DNA from 2 places in the Halomonas koreensis genome. Region 2 is predicted to be linked to the other one. Evidence: predicted binding sites of a transcription regulator. Region 2 holds the regulator's gene; the other holds the start of a gene.
What was found. The regulator sigma-54, encoded in region 2, starts transcription at its own class of promoters, with help from an activator protein. The targets are predictions, from matches to a motif close to TGGCACNNNNNTTGCTNT.

Region 1 (3,368 bases), on a different contig from region 2:
CCTTGGAGACGGTGAACTCGGGGTAGGCCTCGAGCCCGCACTCGGCCAGGTCCACGCCCTCGTACTCCTCTTCCTCGCTGACGCGCACCCCCATGATCGCCTTGATGACCAGCCACACGGCCAGGCTGGCGGCGAAGACCCAGGCGAAGATGCCGAGGATGCCGATGAGCTGGGCACCGAAGGAGGCGCCGTCGTTGGTCAGCGGTACCGCCAGCACGCCCCAGATGCCGGCCACGCCGTGGGCGGAGATGGCGCCGACCGGATCGTCGAGCTTGAGCTTGTCCAGGCCGACGATGGCCACCACCACCAGCAGGCCGCCCACGGCGCCGATCAGGGTGGCGCCCAGGGCGCCGGGCGACAGCGGGTCGGCGGTGATGGACACCAGGCCGGCGATGGCGCCGTTGAGGGCCATGGTCAGGTCGGCCTTGCGGAACCAGGCCTTGGCCAGGATCAGCGCGGCGATCACCCCGCCGGCGGCGGCGGCGTTGGTGTTCACCAGCACCTGGGCCATGTTGTTGGCGGAGCTCACGTCGGACACCTTCAGCTCGGAGCCGCCGTTGAAGCCGAACCAGCCCATCCACAGGATGAAGGTGCCTAGGGTCGCCAGCGGCAGGTTGGCGCCGGGGATGGCGAAGACGCTGCCGTCCTTGCCGTACTTGCCCTTGCGCGGGCCGAGCACCAGCACGCCGGCCAGCGCCGCGGCCGCCCCGGCCATGTGCACGATGCCGGAGCCGGCATAGTCGGAGAAGCCGACCTCGGCCAGCCAGCCGCCGCCCCAGGTCCAGTAGCCGGAGACCGGGTAGATGACCCCGGTCATCACCACGGCGAAGGCCAGGAAGGCCCACAGCTTCATGCGCTCGGCCACGGCCCCGGAGACGATGGACATGGCGGTGGCCACGAACACCACCTGGAAGAAGAAGTCGGCGCGCATGGAGTAGTAGGGCGCGTCCTCGCCGCCGGCGGTCACCGCGGCCACGGTGTTCTCGTCGCCCAGCAGGAAGCCCAGGTTGGGCAGGATGCCGCCCGCGGCCCCGGAGTACATCAGGTAGTAGCCCAGCAGCAGGTACATGGTGCAGGCGACGGCGAACAGCGCGATGTTCTTGGTCAGGATCTCGGCGGTGTTCTTGGACCGCACCAGGCCGGCCTCGAGCATCGAGAAGCCGGCGGCCATCCACATCACCAGGACGCCGCAGATCAGGAAGTAGAAGGTGTCGAGCGCGTAGCTCAGCTCGGTTATCTCGTTCATGGCAGTCACTCCAGGGTGAGGGAGAAACGGTCGGCTCAGACGGCGTCGCCGCCGCGCTCGCCGGTGCGGATGCGGATGACGTCTTCCAGCGCGGTCACGAAGACCTTGCCGTCGCCGATCTTGCCGCTGTTGGCGGCGCTGCAGATGGCGTCCAGCACGGTGTCGAGGCGGCCGTCGTCCACGGCGATCTCGACCTTGACCTTGGGCAGGAAATCGACCACGTACTCGGCCCCGCGATAGAGCTCGGTGTGGCCCTTCTGGCGCCCGAAGCCCTTGACCTCGGTGACGGTGATGCCCTGCACGCCGTTGTCGGCGAGCGCCTCGCGCACGTCGTCGAGCTTGAAGGGCTTGATGATGGCGGTGATCAGCTTCATCCCGGATCTCCCCTGTTGGGTGGGCGCGGGGTGAACCGCGCGGTGCATGTCTGCCATGGCATTGCGCAAAGCGTGCCAGTCTCGTGAAGAAGCCTTGCAGCTCATGTGCTTGGGGGAAGGTCCACGCAAGGGGTGGCGCGTCCTGGTGCGCGCCCCGCCAGGCGGGCTGCACCGTTTCGGTGCCGAGATCGGCGCGCGATGCGCCATTCGGGGGCGAGCGTGGGGAATGCGCCCGGCGGATGCCTTGCGTATCCTTGTCGTCAGCCACCCCAGACCGCTCAGGAGAGACAACATGGTCAGCCAAGACCGCATCGGCCGCCTGGCTCAGCAGATCGGTGAGCGCCTGCAGGGCGCCTCCCAGGCGCCGGAAGAGGTGCAGAAGGGCATCCAGCAGGTGGTGCGCGGCGCCTTCGACCGCCTGGAGCTGGTGTCCCGGGAGGACTTCGACATCCTGATGGACGTGCTGCAGCGCACCCGCGGGCGTGTCGAGGCCCTGGAGCAGCAGGTCGCCGCCCTGGAGGCGGCCCTGGAGGCGTCCCGTGACGAGGCCGGGCGGCCGCCGGTCGCCGCCGAGGCGACGCCCCCGGTCGAGGGTCGCGACGCGGCCGCGCCGGAGGAGGACGCCGGGGCCGGCGAGACCGACCGCTGAGGCCCCGGGCGGTCCCCGTCGCGCTGGACTAGCCTGAGGACAGGCAATGCGCGAGGGACCGCCGATGACCCTGTCGATCGTGCGCACCCGGGCGGGCCTCGGCCTGGAGGCGCCCGAGGTGCTGGTGGAAGTCCACCTGGCCAACGGCCTGCCCGGCATGACCCTGGTCGGGCTGCCCGAGGCGGCGGTGAAGGAGAGCCGCGAGCGGGTGCGCAGCGCCCTGGTCAATGCCGGCTTCGACTTCCCGCTGCGCCGCATCACCCTCAACCTGGCGCCCGCCGACCTGCCCAAGGACGGCGGACGCTTCGACCTGCCCATCGCCCTGGGGCTGCTGGCGGCCTCGGGGCAGATCCCGCCGGAGGCCCTGGCCGAGTTCGAGTGCGTCGGCGAACTCGCCCTGGACGGCGCCCTGCGGCCGCTGCCCGGCGTGCTGCCCATGGCGATGGCCACCCGGCGTGCCGGCCGTCGGCTGATCGTGCCCCGCGCCAATGCCGAGGAGGCGGCGCTGGCCGGCGAGCTCGAGGTGCTGCCCGCCGACCACCTGCTCGAGGTGGTGGCCCACCTGCTGGGCCAGGCGCCCATCGCGCCCCTCGATGCGGCGCGACCCGCGGCGCCACCGCCGGCGGGCGACGACCTGGGGGACGTCCGCGGCCAGCACCAGGCGCGGCGGGCCCTCGAGGTCGCCGCCGCCGGTGGCCATAACCTGCTGCTGGCCGGGCCGCCGGGGACCGGCAAGACCATGCTGGCCAGTCGCCTGCCCGGCATCCTGCCGCCGCTGAGCGAGGACGAGGCCCTGGAGGTGGCCGCCGTGCGCTCGGTCTCCGGGCTGCCGATCGCCGAGCACTGGGGGCGGCGCCCCTTCCGCGCGCCCCATCATACCGCCAGCGCCGTGGCCCTGGTGGGCGGCGGGTCGCGACCGCGTCCCGGGGAGATCTCGCTGGCCCACCTCGGGGTGCTGTTCCTCGACGAGCTGCCCGAGTTCTCCCGCCAGGTGCTGGAGGTGATGCGCGAGCCCATGGAGTCCGGCGCCATCCATATCGCCCGGGCCAGCCACGAGCGTCGCTACCCGGCGCGCTTCCAGCTGGTGGCGGCCATGAAC
Region 2 (3,368 bases):
GGTTGTCGATGGCGTAGAAGCCCAGGTCCTCCAGCGCCTGCAGGGCGATCGACTTGCCGGAGCCGGAGCGTCCGCTGATGATGACGAGCTGCATGACGGGGGTCTCCTGGTCGAGCGGCCGGATCAGTCGCGGCTGTCGCTGGGGGCCTGGCGTCGTATGGCCTCGATGAGGCAGTCGTGAAGCTCGCGTTGGCTGCCGGCGCGGCGCAGGGCGCTGCGGGTCTCGGCGTCGTTCATCACCCCGGCGACCTGGCCGAGCAGGGCGAGATGGGCGTCATCGGCCTGTTCGGGCACCAGCAGCACGAACACCAGGTCCACGGGCTCGCCGTCGACGGCGTCGAAGTCGACCGGCTCGGCGAGCTTGAGGAAGCCGGCGATGGGCGCCTTGCAGTGGGGGTTGCGGGAGTGCGGAATGGCGACCCCGTGCCCGATGCCGGTGCTGCCCAGGCGCTCGCGCCCGATCAGCCGGCTGAAGACCTCCTGGCTGTCGAGGCTCGGGGTGTTCTGGGCGATGAAGGTGCTGAAGAACTCCAGCACCCGTTTCTTGCTTCCCCCGGGCACGCCGAAGAGGATGCGCTCGGGGGGCAGGATGGCTTCCAGTGACATGGGTCAGCGGACGCTAGCGGCGCCCTGGGCGCGTGCCTGGGCCTTTTCCTTGTGCTTGACCAGCTGGCGGTCGAGCTTGTCGGCAAGGGCGTCGATGGCGGCGTACATGTCGCCGTCCATGGCCTCGGCATGGAGGTCGGCACCGGCGGCGTGAAGGGTGCAGGCGGCCTGCTGGCGTTCCTTCTCGACGGAGAGCGTGACCTGGACGGTGGTGATGTTGTCGTAGTGGCGCTCCAGGCGAGCGAGCTTTTCCTGCACGTAGTCACGCAGGGGATCGGTCAGTTCCACGTGGTGGCCGGTGAGGTTGACTTGCATGACACGCTCCTTGCTCCTTGGGTGGTGACTCGATTGTAACCCTTTTTGGTGCCATGCAAACCCCCCGTCCGGCGCCCCGCTCAGGGCCGTTCAACGCAGCCGGGCAACGCCCTCAGCGCAGGCGCTTGCGCTGGCTCGAGGAGGGGATCTGCATCGCCTCCCGATACTTGGCCACGGTGCGCCGGGCGACCTCGATGCCCTCCTCGCCGAGCAGGGCCACCAGGCGGCTGTCGGAGAGCGGCTTGCGGGGCGGCTCGTCCTGGATCAGCTTGCGGATGCGGGCGCGGATCGCGGTGCTGGAGTGGGCATCCTCGCCGCCGCCCACCTGGCTGGAGAAGAAATACTTGAGCTCGAACACGCCGCGCGGGGTGTGGATGAACTTCTGGGTGGTGACCCGCGAGATGGTCGACTCGTGCATCTCCACCGCCTGGGCGACATCGGCCAGGATCAGCGGCTTCATGGCCTCCTCGCCGCGTTCCAGGAAGTCGAGCTGGCGGGTCATGACCTCGCGCCCGACGCGCAGCAGGGTGTCGTTGCGGCTCGACAGGCTCTTGATCAGCCAGCGGGCCTCCTGGAGGTGGTCCTTGAGGAACTGGTTGTCCTGGCTCTTGTCGGCGCGCTTGATCAGTGCCGCGTAGTCGGGCTGGATGCGCAGCCGCGGCATGGCCTCGGGGTTGAGCTCCACCTGCCAGCCCCGGGCGGTGTGGCGCGCGATCAGGTCGGGGATCACGTAGTCGCTGTCGCCGCTCGAGAAGGCGCTGCCCGGGCGCGGGTCCAGGCCGCGGATCAGGGCGATCACCCGATCGAGGGTGGCGTCGTCGAGCCCCAGGCGGCGCTTGAGCAGGCGCCGGTCGTCGCCGGCCAGGGCCTCGAGGAACTGGCGCACCAGGCGGCGCGCCTGGGGCAGCAGGGGGGTATCGTCGGGCAGGGCGGCGAGCTGCAGCAGCAGGCACTCGCGCAGGTCCCGGGCCAGCACGCCGGTGGGCTCGAACTGCTGGAGGCGCAGCAGCACGCCCTCGACCTCGCGGTGGGTCAGGCCGTCGAGGCCCTGGGCGCGCAGGCCGTCGCGGAGCTCGTCCAGGGACTGGTCCAGGTAGCCGTCGGCGTTGACGGCATCGATCAGGCTCTCGGCGATGCGCGTCTCGCGCTCCTCCAGGCCGCTCATCGCCAGCTGCCAGGCCAGGTGGCCCTGCAGGCTCTGGCCGGCGGCCTGGCGTTCGAAGTCGGGCCCCTCGCCGCTGCCGCCGGCGTCCTGGAAGGTGTCCGACCAGTCGCTGTCCACGCTGAGCTCCGCGGGGATCTCGTCGGCCCAGTCGTCGTCGGCGGCCTCGCCGACCGCCTGCTCGCCGAAGTCCTCCTCGAGCTCCAGCATGGGGTTGGCCTCCAGGGCCTGCTGGATCTCCTGGCGCAGGTCGAGGGTGGAGAGCTGCAGCAGGCCGATCGCCTGCTGCAGCTGCGGCGTCATGGTCAACTGGGTGCCGACGCGCAGTTGCAGGGATGCCTTCATGGCCATGGGGGGCTCCACTCTCCAGGCGAAGAAGCCCCCACCCTAGTCCCGGCGGCGGCGCGGCGCAAGTCCTGGCCAAGCAATTAGCATGCCACCGGCAAGCGCCATGCCCGTCGCCATTCGTCGACGAAATATCAGTGACTTGCGAAGAAAAATCGAGTCAGAGCCGGAAGTCCTGACCCAGGTAGACGTCGCGCACCTTCTGGTTGGCGAGGATCGCCTCGGCGTCGCCCTCGGCGATGATCTGGCCGTCGCCGACGATGTAGGCGCCGTCGCAGATATCCAGGGTCTCGCGCACGTTATGATCGGTGATCAGTACGCCGATGTGGCGATCCCGGAGCTGGCGAATGATGCCCTTGATCTCGCCCACCGAGATGGGATCGACCCCCGCGAAGGGCTCGTCGAGCAGGATGAAGTCAGGTTCGGTGGCCAGGGCCCGGGCGATCTCGACCCGGCGTCGCTCGCCGCCCGACAGGCTCATGCCCGGATTGTCGCGGATATGGGTGACGTGGAAATCCTCCAGCAGCTGCTCGAGGCGCGCCCGGCGGCCGGCGCGATCCAGGTCGCCCCGGGTCTCCAGGATGGCCATGATGTTGTCGGCCACCGAGAGCTTGCGGAAGATCGAGGCCTCCTGGGGCAGGTAGCCGATCCCGGCCCGGGCGCGCTCGTGCATGGCCGCTCCCGAGAGGTCGCGATCGTCGATGGCGACGCGGCCGGCGTCGGCGCGCACCAGGCCGACGATCATGTAGAAGGAGGTGGTCTTGCCGGCGCCGTTGGGGCCGAGCAGGCCGACGATGCGGCCCTGGCGGATCTCCAGGCTGATGTCGTGGACCACCCGGCGGCGCTTGTAGCTCTTGGCGAGGTGCTGGGCGCTGAGGGTCTTCATGGGGCGTCCTGCTGCTCGGGCTCCAGGGTCATGCGCACCCGCTGGCGCTCGTCG

Region 1: QC818_RS06420 (P-II family nitrogen regulator) is a predicted target of sigma-54. The motif match lies at 1,681-1,698, and genes of this name have one in related genera.

Annotation. Positions count from the first base shown of each region.
Region 1 is NZ_JARWAK010000004.1:110,790-114,157, reverse strand. Features, by position in the region: gene QC818_RS06425 (ammonium transporter) at 1-1,246, opposite strand, end outside; gene QC818_RS06420 (P-II family nitrogen regulator) at 1,282-1,620, opposite strand; gene QC818_RS06415 (accessory factor UbiK family protein) at 1,913-2,269, shown strand; gene QC818_RS06410 (YifB family Mg chelatase-like AAA ATPase) at 2,334-3,368, shown strand, end outside.
Region 2 is NZ_JARWAK010000018.1:46,679-50,046, reverse strand. Features, by position in the region: gene rapZ (RNase adapter RapZ) at 1-94, opposite strand, end outside; gene QC818_RS16590 (PTS sugar transporter subunit IIA) at 124-606, opposite strand; gene hpf (ribosome hibernation-promoting factor, HPF/YfiA family) at 610-921, opposite strand; gene QC818_RS16580 (RNA polymerase factor sigma-54) at 1,034-2,434, opposite strand; gene lptB (LPS export ABC transporter ATP-binding protein) at 2,589-3,314, opposite strand; gene lptA (lipopolysaccharide transport periplasmic protein LptA) at 3,311-3,368, opposite strand, start outside.